Regions from separate parts of the Kitasatospora sp. NPDC043950 genome, predicted to be linked through region 2. Evidence: riboswitches for the same ligand, from Rfam matches in the RefSeq annotation. Region 2 holds a riboswitch; the other holds the start of a gene.
What was found. Region 2 has a riboswitch for guanidine ahead of AC07BF_RS15710 (MBL fold metallo-hydrolase). Riboswitches for the same ligand answer to the same signal wherever they lie in the genome.

Region 1: another riboswitch for guanidine. It lies ahead of AC07BF_RS27315 (DMT family transporter); the one in region 2 lies ahead of AC07BF_RS15710 (MBL fold metallo-hydrolase).

Annotation. Positions count from the first base shown of each region.
Region 1 covers NZ_JBWKER010000045.1:33,001-39,598, forward strand. Annotated here, with positions in the region: gene AC07BF_RS27295 (alpha/beta hydrolase) at 1-632, opposite strand, end outside; gene AC07BF_RS27300 (class F sortase) at 629-1,273, opposite strand; gene AC07BF_RS27305 (polysaccharide deacetylase family protein) at 1,678-2,970, shown strand; gene AC07BF_RS27310 (MFS transporter) at 2,974-4,431, opposite strand; gene AC07BF_RS27315 (DMT family transporter) at 4,548-4,862, opposite strand; guanidine-III (ykkC-III) riboswitch at 4,906-4,972, opposite strand; tRNA gene AC07BF_RS27320 (tRNA-Cys) at 5,058-5,129, shown strand; gene AC07BF_RS27325 (xanthine dehydrogenase family protein molybdopterin-binding subunit) at 5,226-6,598, opposite strand, start outside.
Region 2 covers NZ_JBWKER010000020.1:41,058-47,655, forward strand. Annotated here, with positions in the region: gene AC07BF_RS15695 (amino acid adenylation domain-containing protein) at 1-1,414, shown strand, start outside; gene AC07BF_RS15700 (MbtH family protein) at 1,407-1,592, shown strand; gene AC07BF_RS15705 (DHA2 family efflux MFS transporter permease subunit) at 1,589-2,989, shown strand; gene AC07BF_RS15710 (MBL fold metallo-hydrolase) at 3,055-3,909, opposite strand; guanidine-III (ykkC-III) riboswitch at 3,922-3,982, opposite strand; gene fes (enterochelin esterase) at 4,047-5,162, opposite strand; gene fhuB (Fe(3+)-hydroxamate ABC transporter permease FhuB) at 5,184-6,598, opposite strand, start outside.

The sequences.
Region 1 (6,598 bases), on a different contig from region 2:
CGGGGGTTGGCCTGGTAGGCGGGCGGCAGGTAGACGTACCCGTCGCGGGCCGTGAAGCCGGACTTGGTGCCGGGGATGGTCACCGTGGAGAGGGTGCCCTTCGCGGGCAGGCCGGGCGGCGCGTGCCAGAGCTCCTCGACGGGCTTGCCGGGCGTGGCGGCGACGGTGCTGGCCACCTTGCCCGTGGTCAGCGCCTGGACCCCGGGCACCAGCATGGCCCGGGCGGTCGGGTACTGGTCGAAGCCCCGGTTGACCTGCGAGGCGGCCATCAGCAGCACCAGGACGGCGGCTCCGGTCGCCAGCAGCCGGCGGCGGACGGCGAGCAGCGGCGCGCGGAAGCAGACCAGGGATATCGCGAACAGCGCGACGGCTATCCAGCGCAGGACGAAGTCCGGTGTGCCCTCCGGGAAGGGGTGCCACCAGCCGTCGACGCCGAGCTTCACCAGGGCGGTGAGCGTTCCGGCCAGCATCAGGGCGCCGAAGAGGCGCGGGGCCCGCCAGCGTTCGTGGCGGGAGAACGCGAGCAGGACCAGCGACCCCCAGCCCGCGGCGAGCACGGCGTACGGGATCGGGCCGTGGGTGAGCGGCCAGTCGATCGGGTTCCAACGGGTGGCGAGGGTCAGCGTGGTCATGCGGCTTTGCCCGGCCGGGTGGTGTCGGCCAGGAAGCCGTAGGCGACGACGTTGCCCTCGTAGCCGTGCTCGGCGCTGTACGCGCCGCCGCAGGTGATGACCCGCAGCTGAGCGTCGGCGGCCTGGCGGTAGACCCGGTCGTCCGGGAAGTCCTTTCGGTCGTGCACTTCGATGGCGTACAGCTGGTAGACGGCGACGGCGCCGTCCGCGCGGGCGATCTCGATCCGGTCTCCGCGCCGGAGCGCCCCCAGGTTGTAGAAGACGGCCGGGCCGGCCTTGTTGTCGACGTGCCCGGCCAGGATGGCGGTGCCGCGCTGCCCGGGGCTGGCTCCGCCGCGGTACCAGCCCGCCAGGTTGCGGTCCGCCTCGGGCGGGGCCTGGAGGTGGCCGTCGGGGTCGAGCCCGAGCGCGGTGACCGGGGCGTCCAGCCGGACGGCCGGGATGCGGATGCGGATGGGGTCGGAGGGGCCCAGCGGCGGGACGACGGAGACCGGGGCGAAGCCGGACAGCGTCTGCGTGCTGCCGGGGGCGGGCGGCAGCACGCCCTGCCCGCCGTCGTGCAGCAGCCAGGCACCGAGCACCAGCGCGGCACCGGCCGCCAGGGTGCCCGGCCACGGGCTCCTGCTCTGCTGGACGCCCACGGGCGCTCCCCTCTACCGACGGATTCCCGATCCTGGGAGTTTCCTGGGAAACAATTCAATCGGATCGGACCTTAAAGCACGTCCACACGATGGGCGTAATGACACCCCCCGATCGGCAGGGCAACCGCCCGAATCCGTGCGCCCAGTGGGCATCCGGTGACGGAACGCGACGGCCGTTTCCCAGGTGACGGCGCCACCGGAACGCCTCGGTACGAGCTTCGACGGCGCGGGGGGTCGGTCCGGTTGCGTCAATCGGGCGATCGATGAAGACCGCCAGTGGCGCCTGGCCGACCGATCGAGCCCAGCTGCCATGCTGACCCGGTCACGGGTTCTATCACCCCACTTGTCCGACCGGATTTCCGCACGCCTGTACGCCTGCCGAACGCCTCATGAACGGAGTGACCATGGCCGCTCTCTCCCGCCGCACCCTGCTGGCCGCCGGTGCGGCCTCCGCCGCCACCCTGGCGACCGGCTGCGGAAGCAACAGCGCCGACAGCAAGAAGCCGATGATCGGCTCGGCCGTCCCTCCCACCGGCGCGGCCGTCGACCAGAGTGCCGGCCCCACGGACGCCGCCGAGCAGCAGGCCGTCCTGATCGGCGACGGCTCCACCTCCGACACCGGGGCCCAGCCCCACCAGCCCACCCCCGAGCGGCTCAAGGCCGGCGAACGGCCGCCGCAGTTCGTGGTCTTCTCCTGGGACGGCGCCGGCGAACTCGACAACGGACTGTTCGCCCGCTTCCGCCGGCTGGCGCAGGAGCACAACGCCTCGATGACCTTCTTCCTCAGCGGCCTCTACCTGCTGCCCGAGTCCAAGAAGGACCTCTACCGCCCCCCGCAGCACAAGGTCGGCGCCTCCGAGATCGGCTACCTCACCGACCAGCACATCCACGACACCCTGGAGAACGTGCACGCGGCCTGGCTGGAGGGCCACGAGATCGGCACCCACTTCAACGGCCACTTCTGCGGCGCCACCGGCGTCGGCAAGTGGTCCCCGGAGGAGTGGGACAGCGAGATCCAGCAGGCCATGGACTTCGTGACGAACTGGCGCACCAACACCGGCTTCACCGACCTGCCGGCCCTGCCCTTCGACTACCGCAGGGAGCTGATCGGCAGCCGCACCCCCTGCCTGGAGGGCCAGCGCAACCTGCTGCCCACCGCGGTCAAGCGCGGCTGGCGCTACGACAGCAGCGGCAACGGCACCCAGGTGTGGCCGCAGAAGATCCAGGGCGGTGCGCTCTGGGACCTCCCGCTGCAGTCCATCCCCTTCCCCGGGCACACCTTCCAGGTGCTGTCGATGGACTACAACATCATGTACAACCAGTGCGGCCCCAACACCAAGGCCGACCCGGCGCTCTACCCGGGCTTCCAGGCCCAGGCCCGCGACTCCTACCTGCTGGGATTCGACCGCACCTACAACGGCAACCGGGCGCCGTACGTCATCGGCAACCACTTCGAGGAGTGGAACGGCGGCATCTACATGAACGCCGTCGAGGACGTGCTCCGGACGATCGCGGACAAGCCGGAGGTCCGGCTGGTCTCGTTCCGCCAACTGGTGGACTGGCTGGACGCCCAGGACCCGGCGGTGCTGCGCAAGCTCCAGGGCCTCGCCCCGGGCCAGGCGCCGACCGGCGGCTGGGAGGCCTTCCTCGGCACCCCCGGGGCACCGCCGGTGCCCTCCGCCGCCGCTGCCGGCTGACCCTCAGGACCTGGCCCGGACCCGGCCGGCGAGCAGCGCCCCCAGCAGCGCCACGCCGGCCATGGCCAGCAGGATCACCGCGAAGGCCCCGGGCGAGCCGGCGGCCCCGGACGAGGCGGTGGCCCCGGCGCCCTCGTGGGCGGCGGCGAGCGAGCCGCCGCCCAGCACCGCGAACATCACCCCCGCCAGGCCCGTCAGCAGGACGTTGCCCAGCGCGTCGCTCATCTGCAGGGCCGCCGAGTTCACCCCGGCGTCCTCCGGCGCGGAGAGCTTCATCATCAGCACGCTGACGCTCGCGACCGTCAGTCCCATCCCGATGCCGCCGACGCCCCAGGCCACCGCCGCCACCCAGGCCGGCACCGCCGGGACCAGCACCAGCGCGGCGCCCGCGATCGCCACCGTGGTCAGCACGAACCCGCCCCGGATCATCGCCTCGCGGTAGCGCTCGGCTCCCGGCCGCCCCTGTAGCCAGGAGCCCAGCGCCCAGGTGAGCCCGCCGCTGGTCAGGGTGAGCCCCGACATCGTCGGCGAGAGGCCGCGCTCGGTGGTCATCATCAGCGGGACGAAGGCCTCGGCCCCGAGGAACGCCCCGGCCGCCAGTCCGCGCAGCAGGATCACCGCCGGCAGCCCCCGCCCTGCCCGCAGGGTCCGCTCGGGCAACAGTCCCAGGACGGCCGGCACCAGCAGCGCCGCCCCGACGATCCCGGGGAGCAGCCCGATCAGGTCGTGCCGCCCGCCCGCGTACTGCAGCAGGCCGGCACCGAGCGCCGCCATCGCGGCCAGCAGGGTGCGCCGGCGGTCGAAGTCCGAGCCCCTGGCCACCGGGTGCTCCCGCTCGGAGCGGGTCAGCGCGGGGCCCATCACGGCCAGCGGCAGCAGGATCAGCACCGGCACGGCCAGGAACACCCAGCGCCAGCCGAGGTGCTGGGTGATCGCGCCGGAGACCAGCGGCCCGATGATCGAGGGCAGCACCCAGGCCGAGGAGAAGGCCGCGAACACCGCCGGCCGCAGCCGCTCCGGGTAGGCCCGGCCGACCACCACGTACAGCGCGACGATCACCAGCCCGCCGCCCAGGCCCTGGATCGCCCGCCCGGCCACGAACACCCACATGCCCGGCGCCGTCCCGGCCACCACCAGGCCCACACCGAACACCGCGATGCCGGTGAACAGCGGCTGCATCGGCCCGCGCCGGTCGCACCACTGCCCGGAGACGACCAGCGCGAACAGCGTGGTGGTGAAGTAGCCGGAGAAGGCGAAGGCGTACAGCCCGATGCCGTTCAGCTGGCGGGCCGCGGTCGGCATCGCGGTGTTGACGGCGGTCGCCTCGAAGGCGATCACCAGGACCACCGACACGATCCCCAGCGTCAGAGCGCGGTAGCGGCCGCTGAGGACCCCGCCACCTGGGTCGAGTTCGGAGGGTATCGAGGCGGAGTCGACCGAGGTGGGGGAGGCAGTGGTCATACGTAACATCGTAAGGGCCGTCTGCCTTCATGACCCCTGACCCGAGTCGGTGACCAGCTAGGTCGCTGGGCCTAGGACCGGGGTCGGGGGAAGGGCGGGCCAAGCTCAGGCGGCGGTCAGTGGAGCACCTTCAGGCCGACCACGCCGGAGACGATGAGCAGCAGGCAGCCGATCCGGGCCGCCGTCACCGCGTCCCCCAGGACGGCCATGCCGTAGAGCGCGGTGCCGACCGCACCGATGCCGACCCAGACCGCGTAGCCGGTGCCGATCGGAATGGTGCGCATCGCGTACGCCAGCCCGCCCATGCTCAGCAGCAGGGCCACACCGAAGACGAGGCTGGGGGTGAGCCGGGAAAAGCCCTTGGACGACTCCAGGGCCACCGCCCACACGGTCTCCAGGACACCCGAGATGATCAGAACGAGCCATGCCATGACGGCCTACCTCCGCAGTCCACAGCGGCCGGATTGCCGCTGAACTGCGCCGTCTTGTCGTCACCGGGTACGACGCGCTCGTCCGGGGCGGCCGGGCAACCGACCACCTGGTTCCGACCGTAGCACAAGCCGCCATACAGAATTTACATTCCGCCGTTGACGGCCCCCCGCGCATTCCGCCACTATGAATTCACTGGCCGTGTGCCCGAGTGGCTTAGGGAACCGTCTGCAAAGCGGTGTACACGGGTTCGATTCCCGTCATGGCCTCGCCGGAAATGGAATTGCCGGTCGACATTCCGTCGACCGGCAATTCCTGTTTCCGGTATTTCCGGGGCGGTCGGCCGAAGCCGCCGCCCCCGCCCGTCAGACCGCGACCGCGTCCTCCGGCCGGATCGGCAGCCGGCCGACCGGCAGGCCGGTGGCCGCCCGGACGGCGGCGGCCACGGCCGCCGGGGCGACCACCGCGGGGGCGGCGCTGACCGCCTTGGCCCCGAAGGTGGCGACCACGTCCCGCTCCTCCAGCAGGGCGGCGATGCGCACCTGCGGGGTGTCCAGCGCGGTGGGCAGCCGGTAGCCGGTGAGCGAGGGGTTCAGCAGCACGCCGCCCTCGGTGCGCAGGTCCTCCAGCAGCGCCAGGCCGACGCCCTGGGCCACGCCCGCCTCGATCCGGTCCTCGATCTGCCGCGGGTTCAGCGCCCGGCCGACGTCCTGGGCGACCGTCATCTCGACCACCCGGACGGCGCCCAGCTCGATGTCCACGTCCACCACCGCGCGCATCGCGCAGAACGCGATCGACACGAAGGCGTCGCCCTGCCCGGACTCGTCCAGCGGCTCGGTGGGGTGCGGGCGGCACTGGGCCGTCGCCCAGAGCTCCTTGCCCTCCAGCGCCTCGGCGACCGGCATGCCGAGCACCCCGTCGTACGAGGTGATCTTTCCGTCGGCGATCTGCAGCAGTTCCACCGACATCCCGAAGTTGGCGGCGATCGGCTGGAGCAGCTGGTGGCGGACCATCAGCGCGGCGCGCTCGACGGCGCCGCCGGAGACCCAGGTGTGCCGGCCACGGGCGGAGGGACCGGCGATGGACTGGTCGCTGTCGGCCGGCGCGATGTACACCTCGCTGACGCCCAGCACGGTCTGCACGATCTGCCGGGCCAGCGTGGCGAAGCCCTGTCCGGAGTCGACGGCCGCGCAGATCACCGTGGCGTGGTCGCCGCTGACCCGCACGGTGGCGGTGGAGACCTCGTCCTCGCCCTCCGCGCCGAGCATGTGCACCATGCCGACGGCGTAGCCGATCCCGCGCCGCACCGCCGCCGGGTCGCCGGCCCCACCGGGCCCGCCCGGCAGCAGCCACTCGGCGTCCGGGTCGTCCACCGGCAGGGCCGGCAGCGGCTCGGCCGCGACGGCCTCCAGCAGCGCGCCGACCGGCGCCGGGCAGGTGACGGCCTGTCCGGTGGGCATCGGGTCGCCGGTGGCCATCGCGTTGCGGCGGCGGATCTCCACCGGGTCCACGCCGATCCGGGCGGCCAGCTGGTCCAGCTGCGACTCGTAGGCGAAGCAGGCCTGCAACGCGCCCTCGCCGCGCATCCGCCCGGCCGGCGGGTTGTTGGTGCGCACCGCCCAGGCGTCCACGAAGACGTTCGGGCAGACGTACGGGCCGACCGAGAACGCGGTGGCGGCGGCCAGCGCCTCGGCGGAGACGTCCGCGTACGCGCCGCCGTCCAGCAGGATCTGCGCCT
Region 2 (6,598 bases):
GGAGTACTTCGGCCGCGCCGACCAGCAGGTGAAGCTGCGCGGCTTCCGGATCGAACTCGGCGAGATCGAGGCCGTGCTGGCCGCCCACCCGGGCGTCGCCGACGCCGCCGTGGTCGTCCGCGAGGACGCCCCGGGCGACAAGCGACTGGTCGGCTACGCGGTCACCACGGCGAGCCCCGAGGACCCGAGCGCCGTCGCCGCCCCCACCCCCGAGGACCTGCGCGCCCACGCCGCCGCCGGACTGCCCGCCCACATGGTGCCCTCCGCCGTCGTCCTGCTCGATCGGCTGCCGCTCACCGCCAACGGCAAGCTCGACCGCCGCGCCCTGCCGGCCCCCGACGCGCCCGCCACCGGCGCCGGACGCCCGCCGCGCACCCCGCGCGAACAGCAGCTGTGCGAACTCTTCGCCGAGGTGCTGGGCGTCGCGGCGGTCGGCGTCGACGACGACTTCTTCGCCCTTGGCGGCCACTCGCTGCTGGTCGTCCGCCTCGCCGGGCGGATCCGCGAACTGCTCGGCCTGGACGTCGGCATCGGCACCCTGTTCCAGTCGCCCACCGTCGCCGCCCTCGACACGGCCCTGGCGGCCGGCTCGCAGAGCGCCGACGCGCTGGACGTCCTGCTCCCGCTGCGGCCCGCCGCGCCCGGACGCCGTACCCCGCTGTTCGCCGTCCACCCCGCCGGCGGCCTCAGCTGGTGCTACACCGGCCTGATCCGCCACCTGCCCGCCGACCTGCCGATCTACGGCCTCCAGGCCCAGGGCGTCGGCGCGGCCACGGCGGCCCGGCCCCTGCCGCAGACCCTGGACGAGCTGGCCGCGCACTACGTCGACCGGCTGCGCGAGGTCCAGCCCGAGGGCCCGTACCGGCTGCTCGGCTGGTCCACCGGCGGGATCATCGCGCACGCCGTCGCCGTCCGGCTCCAGGACCTCGGCCACGCCGTCGAGTTGCTCGCGATCCTGGACGCCTACCCCGCCGAGGGCTTCCGCGACCTGCCCGTCCCCGACCAGGCCGAGGCGCTGGAGGCGCTGCTCACCATGGGCGGCTACGGCCCCGAGGACCTCGCCGGGCGGCCGCTCGAACTCGCCGCCGTCACCGAGCTGCTGCGCCGCGAGGGCAGCCCGCTCGCCGGACTCGACGACGCCACCGTGGCCGCCCTCAACCGGATCTACCTCAACACCAACCACCTCGTCCGGGGCCACGACCACCGCCCCTTCGACGGCGACGTGCTGTTCTTCCGCGCCACCGTCGACACCATCGACGAGACCCTGGTGCCCGAACTCTGGACCCCGTACGTGTCCGGCCGCATCGACAACACCGACGTCGCCTGCTCGCACAAGGACATGACCCTGCCCGCCCCGATCGCGCACATCGCCCGTGTGATCACCGACCACCTGGAGAAGTCCTCCGATGAGTGACGCCCCCGCCAACCCCTTCGACGGCGACGGCGAGTTCCTCGCCCTCGTCAACGACCAGGGCCAGCACTCGCTCTGGCCGGCCTTCGCCGCCGTCCCGGCCGGCTGGAACGTCTCCCACGGCCCGTGCGAGCGCGCCGACGCCGTGCAGTGGATCACCGCCCACTGGACCGACCTGTGACCCCTCCGGCCGTCGAGGCCGCCCCGGCGCGCCCCCTGCTCGCGGGGCGCGCCGCGGTGGTCGTGGTCTACACCGCCGCGATGTGCATGAACGGCCTGGATTCGACCATCGTCAACCCCGCGCTGTTCACCATCGCCGAGGACTTCGGGCGGCCCGTCTCGGCCGCCAACGCCGTCGAGACGGCCTTCCTGGTCGGCCTCGCCGTCGGCCTGCCGGTGGCGGGCTGGCTCGGCGACCGGTTCGGCGTGAAACGGGTCTTCCTCGGCTCCCTGGCCGCGTTCACCCTCGCCTCCGCCCTGTGCGCCGCCGCGCCCGGCCTCGGCTCGCTCGCCGCCGCGCGGGCCGTCCAGGGCGTGGCCGGCGGGCTGCTCACCCCCGTCGGGATGACCCTGCTGTTCCGGGCCTTCGCCCCGCACGAGCGGGCCGGCCTGGGCCGGATCCTGATCGTCCCGACCGCCCTGATGCCCGCCCTCGGCCCGCCGCTCGGCGGCCTCCTGACCGAACACCTCTCCTGGCACTGGCTGTTCCTGGTCAACGTGCCGGTCGGGGTCGCGGCCGTCGTGACCGGGCTCATCGGCCTGCGCGCGGCGGACGAGCCCCCGGCCGGCCGCTTCGACACCACCGGCTTCCTGCTCGCCACCCCCGGCCTCGGACTGCTCACCTACGCGCTCGGCTTCGGCCCGGCGCACGGCTGGTCCTCGCCGGGAGTGGCGCTCAGCGGCGTGGCCGGTCTCCTCCTGCTCGTCATCGCCGTGCGCCACCAACTCCGCTCCGCCGAACCACTGGTGGACCTGCGGCAGCTCGCCGACCGCGCCTTCGGCACCGCCACCTGGCTGGCCCTGCTCACCTCGGCCGGCCTGATGGGCGCCCTGTTCGTCCTCCCGCTGCTCTACCAGGCCGCCCTCGGGGCCTCGGCCCTCGACGCCGGGCTGAGCGTCTTCCCCGAGGCGATCGGCCTGATGGCCGCCTCCCAGGTGGTCGACCGCCTGCTGCCCCGGTTCGGTCCCCGCCGCCTCGCGCTGCCCGCGCTGCTGCTCGCCGCCCTCGTCCTGGCCGCCCTCGGCTTCGCCGAGAACCCCTGGGCCGTACGGGCGTTGATGTTCGCGGTCGGGCTCGTCCTGGGCACCGCCGTGCTCACCGTCCAGATCGCCGGCTTCGCCGACGTCCCCGGGCCCGCGATGGGCCGCGCCATGGGCCTGTTCACCATCGTCCGCACCCTCGGCGGCGCCCTCGGCATCGCCGCCACCGCCGCCCTCATCGGCGCCCTGGACACCGACGGCGGCTCACCCGGCCCCTACCGCCTCGCCCTTCTGCTCACCGCCGCCCTGGTCGCCGCCGGCACCCTCCTCACCACCCGCCTCCCCCGGGAGGCGCCGGCACCACCCCCCGCCGACTGAACAGCCACGCCGCACCCCGCGATCGCGGGGTGCGGCGTCAGTTCGTTGGACGCGGCCTTCCGGGCTCAGGCGCTCGGCCAGAGGATCAGGTCGGGCAGGGCGTGCCGGCGCGGTCGGTCGCCGAGGTCGGCGAGTGCGGTGCGGATGGCCCGGAGGTGTCCGACGGTCAGCTGCAGGGGCGGCTCGTCGGGTTGGTGGGTCGTGCGGATGGGGTAGTCGACGCCGGGGGTGCGGGTCATCTCGATGTGGCAGCCGAGCAGGTGCGTCACCGGGCGGCGTTCGGCGAAGTCGATCAGCCGGTCGACGGTGCGGGTGAAGGCCGGCCAGTCGTCGATGTAGAGGCGGCCCGGGTAGACGGTGTCGCCGGTGAGCAGCAGGCCCGTCCACGGGTCGTAGTAGGTGACGGCCGCCGGGTGGTGGCCCGGGGTGGCCAGGCATTCGAGCACCCGGCCGCCGCCCAGGTCCACCCGCGCGACGGCGTCCGGGTCCTGGTCGAAGCCGAAGTACGGCCAGGCCGTGGCCGGGTCGGCGCCGACCAGGGTCGTCGCGGGCCGGTCGGCGAACTGCCCGTCGCCCGCGACGTGGTCGCCGTGCGGGTGGGTGTGCAGGACGAGCAGTCCGTAGCCGTCGCGGGGGTGGTCGGCGAGCCACTGGTCGATGAGTCCGTCGACCACGGTGCGCAGCGGGAAGTACGCGGCGGAGGCGGTGGCCCCGGTGTCGATCAGGACCGCCCGCTCGCCCCCGAACAGCAGGAACAGGAACGGCGCCTCGTAGTCGACCGCCTTGTTCTGCCGCAGGATGACGGTGTGCTCGTCGTACGCGTGGACCTGGATGTCCGGGTCCGTGTTGTGCTTCGCGGACGGGGACCCGTGGATCCACCGCACGTCGAGCGGACGGGCGATCGGGGCACCGGCGGCCATGACGTCTCCCTCGGTGCGTCGTCTTGGCGGGCCGGGTACGGCGCACATCTCGTCCGGGGCGGTCACCGGCGCGCCGCCACCGGGACGCTAGCACGCCCCCGTCGCCGCGCGCCGGTCCGCCGACCCGGTGGGGACCGTCAGGCACCCCCGAGCAGGTGCGCCAGCCCGTCCGCCAGCCCGCCGCGCCAACAGGCGTAGTCGTGGCCGCCGTTGAACTCGCGGTACGCGAGGTCGTAGCCGCGGGCGGTGAGGACGTCGCGCAGGTGGCGGTTCTGCGGGAGCAGCATCCACTCCTGGAGGCCGACCTCGACGTAGAACCGGGCCTCCCGCCTTTGCTCGCGGGCGAATTGGCGGGTCAGCCACTCACTGCCCTCGTCGAACTCGGTCTCGTCCGGCCACCAGAAGGAACCGGACTGGCAGAGCGCGCCGCCGAAGCGGTCGGGGCGCCGGAACGCGGCGAAGGCGGCGGTGAGGCCGCCCGCGCTCTGGCCGGCGATCACGGTGGCGGCCGGGTCGGTGGTGGTGCCGAACTCCGCCGCCGCCCAGGGGAGGAGGCGGTCGGCGAGGAGGTCGACGAAGGCCGGGTTGCAGCTGAGGTCGTCGGGTCGGCAGGGGCCCATGGTGTGGACGAGCAGGGCGACGGTGGGCGGGATGGCGCCGTCCGCCGCCAGGTTGTCGAGGGTGTCGCCGACCGACAGCACCTCGCCCCACATCTCGCCGTCCAGCAGCACGGCCACCGCGAACGGCCCGCCGCCGGCGGAAGGCCCGCCCCCGGCGGGGAGGTGGACGTCCACCCGCCGCCCGGCCACCTCGTGGGCCACCGTCCGCCCGCGCGGCACGCCGTCGCGCCGCCGGACGTACGGCTGGGCGGGGGCGTCGGGCAGGCTGAGCACGGACGACGGGTGGCGCCCGTCGCGGGCGGGCAGCCGGGGGGCGGCGTCGTGCGGGTCGGGGCGGGCGTGGTCGAGGACGCGCAGCCAGTCCGCCCGGGCGGTGCCGGGGGCGTCCCCCCGGAACGGGTACAGCTGGTAGGACGCCCGGTGGTCGGCGCGCAGCCGGTAGGTGATCGACCAGCGGCCGTCGTCGCGGCGGGTCATCAGGTGCGGGGCGAGGTCGCCGGCGTGCCGGTCCTTGTCGGTGACGGTGTGCAGGAGGGCGAGCACGCCGTCGCACGACGCGTCCTCGTGCACGAAGGTGACCAGGCGGTAGGCGGGGTCGGCCGGATCGGGCTCGACGAGGGGAAGGGTTTCCATCTGCGGTACTCCTCGGGAAGGTTAAGCGGGGGTGCCCTTGCGGCCGAGCAGCACCCAGAGCAGGAAGGGGCCGCCGAGGACGGTGGTGACGATGCCGACCGGGATCTCCACCCCGTCGATCAGCACCCGCCCCACGGTGTCGGCGAGCACGACGAGGACGGCGCCGGTCAGTGCCGAGCCGAGGACCGGCACGCGCGCCGGCCCGGCCAGCCGCCCGGCGATCACGGGCGCGGCCAGCGCGACGAAGCCGACCGGCCCGCACACGCCGACGGCCAGCCCGGCCAGCGCGACGGCCAGCAGCAGGCAGCCGAGCCGGACCCGGCCCGGGTCGACGCCCAGCGAGGCGGCCACGCTGTCGTCGAAGCGCAGCACCGCAAGCCGCCGGGCCACCGCCAGCGCGAGCGGCACGAGTACGGCCAGCCCGATCAGGACCGGGGTGGCGACGGCGTAGTCCCGCCCGTTGAGACTGCCGGAGGTCCAGACGTACAGCGAGCCGGCCGAGTTGAGCGAGCGGCGGGCGAGCGCGACCTGGATGACGGCCGAGGCGAGCGCGGACATCGCGAGGCCGACGACCAGCACCCGGTAGCCCTGCGCGCCGAGCCCGCCGGAGACCAGGGTGACGACCAGGACGGCGGCCAGCGCGCCGAGCGGGCCGGCCCACCAGGCGCCGAAGGTGCCGGAGACGGTGGCGGAGATCAGGACGGCGGCGGTGGCACCGTCGTTGACGCCGAGCAGTTCGGGGGTGGCGAGGCGGTTGCGGGCGAGGGTCTGGGTGAGGCAGCCGGCCAGGCCGAGGGCGGCGCCGGCGGCGAGCCCGGCGACGATCCGGCCGAGCCGGAACTTCTGCACCAGCAGCACGTCCAGCCGGTCGCCGTAGCCGAACACGGCCTGGAGGGTGCGGCCGAGGCCGAGTTCGCTCTGCCCGGCGTGGGCGGACACGACGACGACGGCGAGCAGCGCCGCGGCCAGGGCGAGCGAGGCGAGCAGCGCCCGGCGGGGGAGCAGCAGCGACCAGGCGCCGCGCCGCAGCACCAGGTCGGGTTTCGGCGCGGGCGGCTCGGACCGCCGGACGGGGGCGGGCTCGGCCGGGTCGGCCATGCCGAGTGCGGCGGTCCGGCGGGAGCGGACGATCGCGATCAGCGCGGGGGCGCCGACCAGGGAGACGATCACCGACACCGGCGCCTCGAACGGGCGGGCCACCACCCGGGCCAGCACATCGGCCCCGGTGAGCACGGCGGCACCGAACAGACCGGCGAGCACGGTGAGTTGCCCGACCCTGGGGCCGGCGATGGCCCGCGCCAGGAACCCGGCGAGCAGGCCGAGGAAGGAGATCGGGCCGGCCAGCGCGACGGCCGAGGCGGTCAGCAGGGTGACGGCGAAGGCGACCGCGGCCCGGGTGGCGCCGGGCCGGTGGCCGAGGCCGCGGGCGAGGTCGT